DNA from 3 places in the Azospirillum sp. A26 genome. Region 3 is predicted to be linked to each of the others. Evidence: riboswitches for the same ligand, from Rfam matches in the RefSeq annotation. Region 3 holds a riboswitch; each other region holds the start of a gene.
The links. A riboswitch is a leader RNA that binds a small molecule or an ion and turns the genes downstream of it on or off. The one in region 3 is predicted to bind cobalamin.
Positions count from the first base shown of each region.

Region 1: it holds a riboswitch for cobalamin, as region 3 does, so the genes downstream of both, ABNQ39_RS17080 (ABC transporter ATP-binding protein) here and ABNQ39_RS37000 (hypothetical protein) in region 3, are expected to answer to the same signal.
Region 2: it holds a riboswitch for cobalamin, as region 3 does, so the genes downstream of both, ABNQ39_RS33535 (CbtB domain-containing protein) here and ABNQ39_RS37000 (hypothetical protein) in region 3, are expected to answer to the same signal.

Region 1 is NZ_CP170473.1:579,109-583,382, reverse strand. Features, by position in the region: gene ABNQ39_RS17085 (ABC transporter substrate-binding protein) at 1-880, opposite strand, end outside; gene ABNQ39_RS17080 (ABC transporter ATP-binding protein) at 877-1,701, opposite strand; cobalamin riboswitch at 1,825-2,058, opposite strand; gene ABNQ39_RS17075 (DUF2946 family protein) at 2,324-2,749, shown strand; gene ABNQ39_RS17070 (TonB-dependent receptor) at 2,889-4,274, shown strand, end outside.
Region 2 is NZ_CP170476.1:574,120-578,393, forward strand. Features, by position in the region: gene cobW (cobalamin biosynthesis protein CobW) at 1-929, opposite strand, end outside; gene ABNQ39_RS33530 (CbtA family protein) at 944-1,735, opposite strand; gene ABNQ39_RS33535 (CbtB domain-containing protein) at 1,746-1,937, opposite strand; cobalamin riboswitch at 1,983-2,213, opposite strand; partial or broken gene ABNQ39_RS33540 (ABC transporter ATP-binding protein) at 2,532-3,298, shown strand; gene ABNQ39_RS33545 (ABC transporter ATP-binding protein) at 3,291-4,013, shown strand; gene ABNQ39_RS33550 (branched-chain amino acid ABC transporter permease) at 4,032-4,274, shown strand, end outside.
Region 3 is NZ_CP170478.1:220,376-224,649, reverse strand. Features, by position in the region: gene metE (5-methyltetrahydropteroyltriglutamate--homocysteine S-methyltransferase) at 1-1,178, opposite strand, end outside; gene ABNQ39_RS37005 (LysR family transcriptional regulator) at 1,304-2,215, shown strand; gene ABNQ39_RS37000 (hypothetical protein) at 2,238-2,621, opposite strand; cobalamin riboswitch at 2,739-2,989, opposite strand; gene ABNQ39_RS36995 (methylmalonyl-CoA mutase family protein) at 3,159-4,274, shown strand, end outside.

The DNA.
Region 1 (4,274 bases), on a different replicon from region 3:
CGATGAACTGCCGTTTGCGCACGGCCTCGACGTCGGCCAGTTGCGGTGCCGAGGTCAGATGGCGGATGGCGTCCTCGGCCGGGATCCGGTGGGCGCTGACGATGATCCATTGTGGATCGCGCCGCACCATCTCCTCCCAGCTCACCCGGACATAGCTGTCGGGGATGTCATCGAAGATGTTGCGCCCGCCGGCCAGCTCCATCAGCAGGCTGGTCATTCCTTCGCGCCCCACCGACAAGGGGGCCGCGTCGGTGTGGCACTGGTCGCAATACATCACGCGCGGCCGGTCGGCGACGGCACCGACACGCTCGGTGACGGCAGCGACCCGGCGGCGGAAATCGGTGACCATGGCCTCGGCACGCTCCGTCACGCCGAAGACGGCGCCCAGCGCCAGCAGATCGGCATAGAGCGTATCCATGCCGATCGGCTCGCGCGGGCCGATGCGGATGCAGCTTTCCCGCAGCGTGTAGGTCGCCACGCCCATCTCGGCCAGCCGGGCCGGGGTGAAGCCGCGCGCCTCGTTGAAGCCATAGCTCCAGCCGGCGAACAGGAAGTCTGGATTGACCGACAGCACCGCCTCCAGCGTCGGCGCGCGGTCGGGCAGCCGGGGCAGCGCCGCGACCACGCCCGGCGCGGCGACCAGCCGGTGCTCCACCCCCTCGATGCCGGAAACGGCGACCAGCCGGTCGGCGAGGCCGAGGTCCAGCATGGTCTGGGTCATGTTGGTGTCGTGGACTATCGGCCGCTTCGGCGCCGCGGCGAAGCGGGCGGTCTGGAAGCAGTTGGCGACCTCGACCGGATAGGATTGGGCAAGGGCGGCGCCGGCTTGCAGGGCGAGGGCCAGGGCAAAAGGCGGAACGCCCCGGAGAATGCGTCTCATCGTGGTGACTCCGTCAGGGGCGACAGGTCGATGCGCAGCCGGCCGTCCTGGGGGCGGCGGTCCACCGTCGCGGCGACGCGGTAGACGGCGGTCAGCCGGTCGGGGGTCAGCGCCTCCTCCGGCGCGGCATCGGCCTGGAGCCGTCCGTCGGCCAGCAGCAGGATGCGGTCGCACCAGCGGGCCGCCAACTCGATGTCGTGCAGCGTCGCCACCACGGTGATGCCGAGCGCGCGCACGAGGTCGAGCACGGCGAAACGGTGGTGGATGTCCAAATGGTTGGTCGGTTCGTCGAGCAGCAGGATACGTGGACGCTGGGCCAGGGCGCGGGCGATCATCACCCGCTGGCGCTCGCCGCCCGACAGCTGTTCGACCGCACGCCCGGCCAGCCCGGACAGTTCCAGCCGGTCCAGCGCGTCCTCGACGATGGCGCTGTCCTCCGCCCCGGCCCCGGCGAAAGGGGAGCGGCGGTGGACGAGCCGCCCCATGCCGACCACGTCGCGCACGGTGAAGCCGAGTGCGGCGGTGGAATCCTGGGCCTGGAGCGCCAGCCGGCGGGCCAGTTCGACCGGCCGCAGGGCGCGCGGATCGTCGCCGTCGATGACGGCCCGGCCGGCGGACGGGGTTTGCAGGCCGGCGAGGCAGCGCAGCAGCGTGGTCTTGCCCGAGCCGTTGGGCCCGAGAATGCCGAGGATTTCTCCGCCGGGAACCGAAAAGCCGATGTCCGACAGGACCATGCGGTCGGCCAGCCGGCAGCTCAACCGTTCCACCGTGATGGCGGGGGGAGGGACCGGTTCCTCTGTGGGGAAGGGTGCTGACGCCATCCGTGCTTCCTGTCTTTGCGGACGGGGAGGCATGGCGGACGTCTTGCGGAGCATGCGACGCGACCGGAGCGGAGTCCGGGCACACGCATGGCAAGCGTTCCACCGGGACACCCCGCCCGAGGACGTTTCGTTGTGGTGCTGGCAGGTCTCCTGGCTTGCGGGTCGTCGCCGTTCCGTCGGGCCTTCCCAGCGCCGATGGGCGCCAGTGGCTTGAAATGACGGTACGGCTCACCGCTCACAGTTGCGGGGGCAGCCCCGGCCTCACCGCATTCCCCTTTGCAGGGTCGGCGGCTCACCGGGTTCCCTCTTAGCTTCCGGCGGCGAACCACCGGAAGAACCAGAACCGGGACCATTCATGAGCGACGCGGCGCCCCCGGTCAAGCTTTGCGAACGAACGAAAGCATCGGAGAGTCCATATTCAAAATGTTATGTTATAACGTTACATATCGTGCCATCCTGCGGTCTGCAAGGAGAAGTTCGCCGTCAGAACCGGGCATCGAAGCCGGGCGTCGGATCTGGGCCCTGCGGGAAAATGCCGCTGATCCCGAGTGCGGCACTTCGGTTAATGTCCCGCACCCAATGCGTGCGATTGCACGCAAAATGGATCGATGCACGGATCGGCATGACCGCGACCCAGGACAGACTGCGACCCACGCGACGGGCCGGCCTTGCGGCCGGTGCGATTGCGCTGCTGTTGCAGGTCGTCGCCTGGGCCTGGATGCCCGCCGTCATCGCATCCGCCACTGCGGCCGAGAGCAGCCGGATCGTCATCTGCACGCCGGACGGGTTCAAGACCGTGGTAATGGACGACCACGGAATGGCAGGCGATCCGGCAGGCGACGAGAGCGATTTGGGCCAAGGCGATCTGCTGATGTCCGGCGGTTCCTGTCCGCTCTGTCCGCTGATCGGCGGACTGGCGCTGCCGCCGCCGGATTTGCGGATGACGCGCGCGTCGGTCGGGCGCCACAGCCCGGAAGTCTTGCCCGGCGACGTGATCGCCGCCGGCTGGTTCCTTTCCACCCTCCAGGCCCGCGCGCCACCGGTCTGAGGCCGGAGTTGCGGGATCGCCGTGCGGGATGTCCCTCGCGGCGATCCACCCTTGCCGACCTTCCCTGTTTGCAGCCTTGCACATTCTTCGCGCCGATGGCGTGGGGCCGTGTTCGGCTGGCCTCAGATCGAGATATCTCATGATGTTGCGTTTCGCCGCGGCCGGCGCCCTGCGCGCTGCCCTGCTGTCCGGTGCTGCCCTCACCGCACTGTTCCCCGTCGCTGTCTCCGCCCAGACCGTTACGCCGCTTGCCCAATCGCTTCCGGCGATTTCCGTGATCGCAGGCCCGGACGATGCCCTGGCCGCCGGCACCACCCTGGGCGGGGATGGGCTGGCCGCCCGTCGGCCCGCCACTGGCGATGTCGCGGCCCTGCTGCGCGGCCTGCCAGGCGTCAGCCTCTACGGCAATGGCGGCGTGTCGAGCCTGCCGGCGCTGAACGGGCTGGGTGCCGACCGCGTCAATGTGCTGGTCGACGGTGCGCCCATTGCCCCCGCCTGCCCCAACCAGATGAACCCGGCGCTGTCCACCATCACGCCGACGCGCCTGTCCAAGATCGAGGTCCTGGCCGGGATCACGCCGGTCAGCGCCGGCGGCGACAGCATCGCCGGCACCATCGCCGCCGAAAGCGCGCCTCCGGTCTTCGCTCCGGCGGGCGAGGCGGTGCACAGCGAGGGCAAGCTGTCGGCCTCCTACCGGTCCAACGGCCGCGGCGTGACGGGGGCCGCCGAGGCGTCCGTCGCCACCGACAGCCTCAGCCTGGGCTACAGCGGATCCTGGAGCCGGGCCGGGAACTACAAGGCCGGCAACGGCCAGACCGTCCGCTCGACCCTCTACAACATGCAGGACAATGCGGTGACGTTCGGGGCGCGCCGCGACGGGCATCAGGTTACGCTGCAGGGCGGCATCCAGACCATGCCCTACCAGGGCTTTCCCACCCAGCGCATGGATCTGACCGACAACCGCACCGTCTTCCTGAACGGCCGGTACGAAGGGGCCTTCGACTGGGGAACGCTCGACGCCCGCGCCAACTGGCGGCGGACGCGGCACACCATGAATTTCCTGGAGGACAAGGGTGGCAGCGCCGGCGGCGGCATGCCGATGGACACGCTGACCACCGACGCCGGCTATTCGCTCAAGGCGACGCTGCCGCTGTCGGCACGCGACACCCTGCGCGTCGGCACCGAGTTGCGTCATACCCATCTCGACGATTGGTGGGACCCGGTGGCCGGCAGCAGCATGATGAGTCCGCTGACCTACTGGAACGTCAAGGACGGCACCCGCAACCGCCTCGGCACCTTCGCCGAGTGGGAGGCCGCCTGGTCGCCGGCCTGGACGACGCTGCTCGGCGTGCGCAACGACGTGGTGTGGATGGACACCGGCGCGGTGCAGCCCTATTCCTGGCAGAACAGCCTCGGCATGGGCATGGGGGGCATGATGCCGATGGCCAACCCCGATGCGGCCGACGCGCGCGCCTTCAACGCCCGCGGCCGTGGCCGCACCGACGTCAATTTCGACGCGACGGCC
Region 2 (4,274 bases), on a different replicon from region 3:
TGGACCAGCAGGCGCATCGGCTTGCCGGGCACGTCGATGAAGCCCTTCAGGCGCAGAACGCCATGCAGGCCGGCGACCTTCTCCAGCGTCATCGCCAGGGCGGCCGGATCGGGCTGCGCCGGCAACTCCATCACGAAGCTGGTGAAGTCGTCGTGGTCGTGGCCCTCTTCACCGTCATGATGGCTGGGACGGTTGGCAAGATCGTCCTCCACCGCCGCACCGACACCGAGCAGAACCAGCGGATCGACCGCACCCTGGGAGGCACGGACCAGCTTGGCGTCGCGGCCGACCGTGTGGGCGAGGGCGCCGCGGATCAGCTCCTCGACACGGGCGAGGTCGCCGTCGGCCAGCAGATCGGTCTTGTTGACGACGATCAGGTCGGCGCAGAGCAGCTGGTCCTCGAACACCTCCTCGATCGGCGTTTCGTGGTCGACGGTGCCGGCGGCGTCGCGCTGGGCCTCCAGCGCGGCCGGATCGGGGGCGAAGCGGCCCTCCGCGGCGGCCGAGGCGTCCACCACGGCGATGACGCCGTCGACCGTGACCCGCGTCTTGATCGCCGGCCAGTTGAAAGCCTGGACCAGCGGCTTGGGCAAGGCGAGGCCGCTGGTCTCGATCACGATGTGCTCGGGCGGGTCCGGGCGGGCCAGCAGCTTCTCGATGGCCGGGACGAAGTCGTCGGCGACGGTGCAGCACAGGCAGCCGTTCGCCAGTTCGATCACGTCGTCTTCGGTGCAGGTCGGGTTGCCGCAGGCGCGCAGGATGTCGCCGTCGATGCCGACATCGCCGAACTCGTTGATGATCAGCGCCAGCCGGCGGCCGTCGGCCTTTTCCAGCAGGCCGCGGATCAGCGTGGTCTTTCCGGCGCCGAGGAAGCCGGTGATGACGGTCGCCGGAACCTTGCCGGCGGCCGTTTTCGCAAGAGCGGACATGGGATGGAGCCTCCTTAACGCGCGCCGGGCTGAACCCGCAGGGCCGGCTGCCGTTCGGCCGGTTCGACCACGCCGCTCATCAGCCAGCCGCAGACGGAGCCGAGGATCGCCCAGAACAGGGCGGCGGATCCGAGCGAGGCGGTGACGAAGCGGGCGGCCAGTTCCGGCGGAACGGCACCCTCGGCGCTTTCCGGATGGGGGGCGCCGATCAGATGGGGCAGCGCTGCGGCCAGAACGGCGACGGCGATGACCAGACGGTTGCGGGCGAAGGCGAGGGTGGCGATGCCGACGCCGGCACCGGCCGCGGCGGTCAGCCACCAAAGCTGACGCAGCTCCAGCTCGGCCCCGGCCATGCCCGGCAGCTCCGGGGCCAGACCGAAGGACGGGGCCAGCGAGACGGCGACGAAGCCGCCCATGCCCCAGACCAGCCCGCGGCGGGCATCGACCGGCCGGCCGGCCAGCAGGATCGCGGCCGCCAGCAGCAGCGCATAGGCGACACCGGCGATCAGGTTGGTGGCGATGGTCAGGCCGATGCGCTGCATCGCCTCGTCCAGGGTGACCGGCACGCCTTCGCCGATCTCGCGCACGGGGCCATGCTGGTGGCCTTCGGCGTGGCTGGCGGCCGGAGCCCCAGCCGGAGCGGCAGTCGTAGGCGCGGCGGTTGCGGGAGGCGGGGTCACCACCTCGTATTTCTCGGCTTCGAGGATCAGCGGGACGGTCGTCGCCTGCTGAACGACGGAAGCGGCCGTGCCGGAGAGCACGCCCGCGACCAGAGCGGCTGTGAACAGCCGCCGGATCAAATCCATGACCCGCTGCTTAGTGGCAGGGGAACGCGAAGGAATGACGGGCGTCGTGCGCCGCATCGTGGATTTGCTGCGGCTGGGCGAAGCCGACGCCGTACAGCAGGAAGCTGCCGAGCAGGATCGCGGCAAAGGCGGCGACCGCAGTCTGGGCGGCGCTGCGGGTCGCGGAACTGGCGGCAGCGGCGTTCATCGAACGGGCATTCATAGAAAACATCCTTGTTCTCCCGCCACACCCGGCGGGGTTGGAAAAGGTCGGTCAAGTCCGCCGGCAGGTTTCCTGGCTTGCGGGTCGCTGCATCGCCGTCCGCCTTCCCGGCCGCGGAGGGCCAGTGGCATGATGGACGGGATGCTCGCCGCTTACAGTTGCGGGGGCAGCCGCGGCATTGGCGCTTCCGGGGATCCCGGAAAGCTCCGCACCGCATTCCCTATTATCCCCGCCGCCCGTCAGGACGGGCAGGGCACCGTTGGACAGCCACCATCGCAGTGCCGCGCCCGTTTGGCAAGCCCACAATAAGGCGTCTGCCACACGGACGATCTTGCATGCAGACACTTTGGATGCTGTCATGTTTTGTAGACAGAGTGTCCAGGGATCCGACACTTTCCGACGCAAGGGTGTCGGCCAGGGGGAGGACGCCGCAGCGAAACCCGCGGAGAAACAATGGGTCAGGCGGCCCGGCCGAAGCGACCCCGCATGTGGCATGCTTCGTGCGTACAACAATCGGTGAAACGTCCCGCCGCACGGCGGCCGCCGGGCATATGCCCGGGACATAAGGACGAACGGGAGGAGAATTCGCGACCGATGAACGCCGCACCGAACGACGACATCATCCTGGAAGCGCGTGGTCTGACGAAGGAGTTCAAGGGCTTCGTGGCGGTTCGGGATGTGAACCTTCAGGTTCGCCGCGGCACCATCCACGCGCTGATCGGCCCGAACGGCGCCGGCAAGAGCACAGTGTTCAACCTGCTGACCAAGTTCCTCACCCCACCCGCGGCCGAATCCTCTACAAGGGCCGCGACATCACCCGCACCAAGCCGGCCGACATCGCGCTGATGGGGCTGGTCCGCTCCTTCCAGATCTCCGCCGTCTTCCCGCACCTCAGCGTGCTGGAGAATGTCCGCGTCGCGCTCCAGCGGCCGCTCGGCACCAGCTTCCATTTCTGGAAGTCCGAATCGTCGCTCCACGACCTGCACGACCGGGCTTTGGAGCTGATCGAGGCGGTCAACCTCACCCCCTGGGCCGGCCATCTGGCGGCCGAGCTGCCCTATGGCCGCAAGCGCGCGCTGGAGATCGCCACCACCCTGGCGCTCGACCCGGAGGTGATGCTGCTCGACGAACCGCTGGCCGGCATGGGCCATGAGGACATCGAGGGCACCGCCGCCCTGATCAAGCGCGTCGCCGCCGACCGTACCGTGCTGATGGTGGAGCACAACCTGTCGGTCGTCGCCCACCTGTCGGACACCATCACCGTGCTCCGCCGCGGCGAGATCCTGGCGGAGGGGCCGTACGAGGTCGTCTCGAAGAACCCGCAGGTGATGGAAGCATATATGGGGACCGGACATGCCTGACGGGATGAACACCAAGACGGCCATGCTGGAGATCGCCGACCTGCACGGCTTCTACAGCGAAAGCCATGTGCTGCACGGCGTCAGCCTGGAGGTGCGGCAGGGCGAGGTGGTGACGCTGCTGGGCCGCAACGGCGCCGGCAAGACCTCGACCATGCGCGCCATCATGGGCATCATGGGCAAGCGCACCGGCTCGATCCGCTTCCAGGGCAGCGAGTTGATCGGCATGGCGCAGCACAAAATCCCGCGCCTCGGCATCGGCTATGTGCCGGAGGAGCGCGGCATCTTCTCAAGCCTCAGCGTGGACGAGAACCTGACGCTGCCGCCGGTGGTCAGGGAGGGCGGGATGACGGTCCCGCAAATCCATGAGCTGTTCCCCAACCTGAAGGGCCGCGGCTCGACGCAGGGCACGCGGCTGTCGGGCGGCGAGCAGCAGATGCTGGCCATTGCCCGCATCCTGCGCACCGGTGCCACGTTGATCCTGCTGGACGAGCCGACCGAAGGGCTGGCTCCGGTCATCATCGAGCAGATCGGCGTCGCGGTGCGCGCCCTGAAACAGCGCGGCTTCACCATCGTGCTGGTGGAGCAGAATTTCCGCTTCGCCACCACCATCGCCGACCGCCATTACGTGATGGAGGAAGGCCATGTGGTCGACATGATCCCCAACGACCAGCTCCACGCCAACATGGACAAGCTGCACACCTATCTCGGCGTGTGAGCGGGAGAGGACAGTCCGATGTCGCACCTGTTCGGCATTCCGCCGCAAGCCCTGTTCGGCCAGCTTCTGCTCGGCCTGATCAACGGCTCCTTCTATGCGCTGCTCAGCCTGGGGCTGGCGGTGATCTTCGGGATGCTCAATGTCGTCAACATGGCGCATGGCGCCTTGTACATGGTCGGCGCCTTCGTGGCGTGGCTGCTGCTGACCTACCTCGGCATCGGCTATTGGGGGGCGCTGGTGCTGGCGCCGCTGGCGGTCGGG
Region 3 (4,274 bases):
GAGGTGCGGCGGGCCTCGATGGCGGCGCGGTTGGCGTCCAGCTCCGCCGCGACCTCGACCCTACCTTGGGCCAGCGCGGTCGCCAAGACACGGATCTCCTCCAGCTTCTGCACCGCGAAGGCCAGCCAGGAACGGACCTCCTCGTCCAGCTTGCGCTCGTTGGCGAGGTCGACCGGCACGTGCAGCAGCGAGCAGGACGGCGCGATCCACAGCCGCTCGCCCAACGTCTTCGCCACCGGTTCCAGCCAGTCGAGCGTCGCGCCGAGGTCGGTCTTCCAGATGTTGCGGCCGTTGACGACGCCGAGCGAGACGACGCGGTCGGCCGGAAGCGCCGCGATCAGCGCCTCGACCTCGTCGCGGGCGTTGATCGCGTCGAGATGGACGCCCTGGACCGGCAGCGCACAGGCGAGCCACAGATTGTCCTGGAGCTGGCCGAAATAGGTGGCCAGCTGCAGCTTGACCGCACCGGTGTCGAGTGTCCGGTAGGCCTGGGCGAAGGCGTCCCGCCACGCCGGCTCCAACTCGGTCACCAGGATCGGCTCGTCGATCTGCACCCACTCGATGCCCTGGTCGGCCAGTGCCGTCAGCAGCTCGACATAGACGGGGAGCAGGCGGGGCAGCAGCGCCAGCTTGTCCGAACCGTCCTTCGCCTTGCCCAGCGCGAGGTAGGTGACTGGGCCGATGATCACCGGCTTGGCCTTGACGCCCTGTGCCTTGGCCTCGGCGAGCTGCTCCAGCAGGCGGGACGTGTCGAGTGCGAAGGACGTCGCCGCGTCGAACTCGGGGACGATGTAGTGGTAGTTGGTGTCGAACCACTTGGTCATCTCGCCGGCGGCAACGCCGCCGCAGCACCCGCCATGCTCCTCGGCGGTCTCGGCCGAACGGCCGCGCGCCACGCGGAAATAGTTGTCCAGGGCGTCGCCATGGAAGCCGCGCACGCGCTCAGGCAGGTTGCCGAGCGTGAAGCTCATGTCGAGGACCTGGTCATAGAAGGCGAAATCGCCCACGGGAACGAGGTCGAGCGCGGCTTGATCCTGCCAGTGGCGCTTGCGGAGGTCGGCGCCGACCTGGACCAGTTCGTCGCGGGAGGACGCCCCCTTCCAATAGGCCTCCAGGGCGAACTTCAACTCGCGCTTGGCGCCGATGCGGGGGAAACCGAGGGTATGGGTCGTTGCCATGGGGTTCGCCTTGAAAGGAGAAATCGGCTCGGACCATACGGACTTCATTCCATGAATGAAAAATGGTATGATTTCATCGTTCAATAAATTTCATTCATGGGTTTCTCTAGGCCGAGGTGAGCATCGTGGCGATCCTGGAACGCATCCATCTGTCGATCATCCGCGAGGTCGATCGCCATGGCTCGCTGACGGCGGCGGCCAGCCGGTTGAACCTGACCCAGCCGGCGTTGAGCCACGCCATCCGCAAGCTGGAGGAGCAGTTGGGCGTGGATGTGTGGTATCGCGAGGGGCGCAGGCTGCGACCGACCCAGGCCGGGGAGTGGTTGCTGGCGGTCGCCAACCGCCTTCTCCCGCAATTGGCCCATGCCGAAGAGCGCCTCCTGCAATTCGCCCAGGGCGAGCGTGGGACCCTGCGCATCGGGATGGAATGCCATCCGTGCTATCAGTGGCTCCTGAAGATCGTCGCACCCTATGTCGATGCTTGGCCAAGGGTCGATGTGGACGTCCGGCAGAGGTTCCAGTTCGGTGGCATCGGCGCGCTGTTCGGCCACGAGATCGACATGCTGGTAACACCCGACCCGCTCTTCAAGCCCGGGCTGTGCTTCGAGCCGGTGTTCGACTACGAGCAGGTTCTGGTGGTCGGGCCCCGGCACCGCCTGCGCGGTGCCGCGTTCGTCGAGCCGGAGCAGATGGCGGACGAGGTCCTGATCACCTACCCGGTGGCCCCCGACCGCCTCGACATCTATACCCAGTTCCTCATGCCGGCCGGGATCAGTCCGCGGCAGCACAAGCCGATCGAGACCACCGACATCATGCTGCTGATGGTGGCCCACGGTCGCGGCGTCGCCGCCTTGCCTCGCTGGCTCGTCGAGGAGCAGAGCGCCAAATTCGAGGTGCATCCGGTGCGTCTGGGCCGGGATGGCGTCGCCAAGCAGATTTTCCTTGGCTTCCGCGAGGCTGACGCGGAGATCGGTTATCTGCGTGGATTCATCGATCTGGCACTCGCCCATCGTAGCGACAGGCCGGACCAGGCATAACCCGGCGCTCGGCAGCCACCTGTCATCCACCCGGCCGGAAGCTGCCGATGGCGTTGCGCAGGCCGAGCGCGATAGTCCGGTGGTCCGCCGCGTCTCCGTCTGGTGTCAGCCAATGGTCGACGCCGCCGTCCTGGTGCAGCACGAATTCGGCGATGCAGGGGTTTGCTGGTTGGCCGGCTTCGGCGCGGGCCTGTTCGACAAGGGCGCGGGCGATCTCCCGCAGCGTGTCCGCCGCCGCGATCAGTCCGGTGGCGTCGAGCGGAGCCGACGTTCCACGCAGGGACCAGCGTCCCTCCGCCGCCGTCAGGACGAAGGGGGCCGACCGTTCGACGGGAGCCGGCGGCATTGGGCGCCGCCGGAACGCCAGACGGACGAGATTGGACGGACCGGACATCGGCTTGGACATCGGCTGCGGCACCCCTCGCTTCCCCAAGGACGACAATGGGGGCGGGAATGGGGACGGATACCGGCACGGCGCGGAAAACTCCGGCGCCGCCGCACCCGCCGGGACACCCCGCCCGACTCGTGTTCGACGGATCCGGCAGGTCTCCTGGCTCGCGGGTCACAGCAGGCACGTCCGGCCTTCCCAATGCCGACCCATCCCGGAACGGTGGGGGCATCAGTGACGCTGGAACGACGCACCTGCTCTCCGCTTACAGTTGCGGGGGCAGCGCCGGCCTCATCCATCCTCATGACGAGGATAGGGGTTCACCGGCTTCCCTCTTAGCCCCGGACGCCCTGAAGCGAACGGGGACCGTATCCGCCCGGAACGGTAGGGGGCGTGCCTTATGGCGTCAAGCACGAGCGTCACCTCGGGCATCTTTCGCAAACTTCGCAGAACCGCATGCGAGGCTTTGCCAATTTTTGCCAGTTTCCGCCTGATTCCCGCTGATCATCAGCGTATCTTGCGAATGCTCAGGACAGGATGAGGACTATCCCCAGCATGGACGACCGCCGAGACGACGCCGAGACGATCTTCGCCGCCGAGTTTCCCCCGGCGACGCGTGAGCAATGGCGGGCCCTCGTGGAGAGGGGGCTGAAGGGTGCGGCCTTCGAAAAGCGGCTGGTCACCCGGCTGTACGAGGGTATCGCCGTGCAGCCGCTCTATACGGTCGAGGATTGGGCAGCGGCCGGCGATCCCTCCGGTTTTCCGGGATTCGCCCCCTTCACGCGTGGTGGCCATGCCGGCGGGGCTGGGCCGGATGGCTGGGATATCCTGACCGAACATGACATCCCGGATCCCAAGGCGGCCAACGCCGCGATCCTGACCGACCTGCTGCGCGGAGCCACCGCCATCCGGTTGCGCTTCGATCAGCTGGATCGTCCAGGCATTGCCATCGACCGGCTGGACGATCTCGACCGCGCACTGGCGGACGTCTATCCGGAGATGGTGCCGCTGTCGCTGGACGCCGGGGCCGACGCCGTCGCCGCGGCGGTGCTGCTCACCGCCCTGTGGCGCCGCCGTTCGGTCTCTCCGGACAAGGCGCGCGGCGCCTTCAACGCCGACCCGATCGGGACACTGGCAGCGACCGGAGCGCTGCCGGGCAGCCTGGAAGCCGCCCTGGCCGGCACGGCGGCCTTGGCCGCCTGGACCGCAGGCAGCTTCCCGCAGGTGACTGCGGTCGGGGTGGACAGCTCCCCCTGGCACGACGCCGGGGCCACCGAGAGCCAGGACCTCGCCGCCGCCATGGCGACCGGCGTCGCCTATCTGCGCGCGCTGACGGCGGCTGGGATGGACATCGATACCGCCTTCCAGCAGATCGCCTTCACCCTGTCGGTCGGCTGCGACCAATTCCTCTCCATCGCCAAGCTGCGCGCGGCGCGGCGCCTGTGGGGGCGGATCGGCGAGGCGTCGGGTGCATCGGAAGCGGCCCGCGCCATGCATCTGACCGCCCGCACCGCGCGGCGCATCATGGCGCGGCGAGATCCTTGGGTGAACATGCTGCGCACAACGGTGGCGGGCTTCGCCGCCGGAGTCGGCGGGGCCGACGCGGTGGCGGTGCTGCCCTTCGACGCGGCGCTCGGCGCGCCGGACGAGTTCGCCCGTCGCATCGCCCGC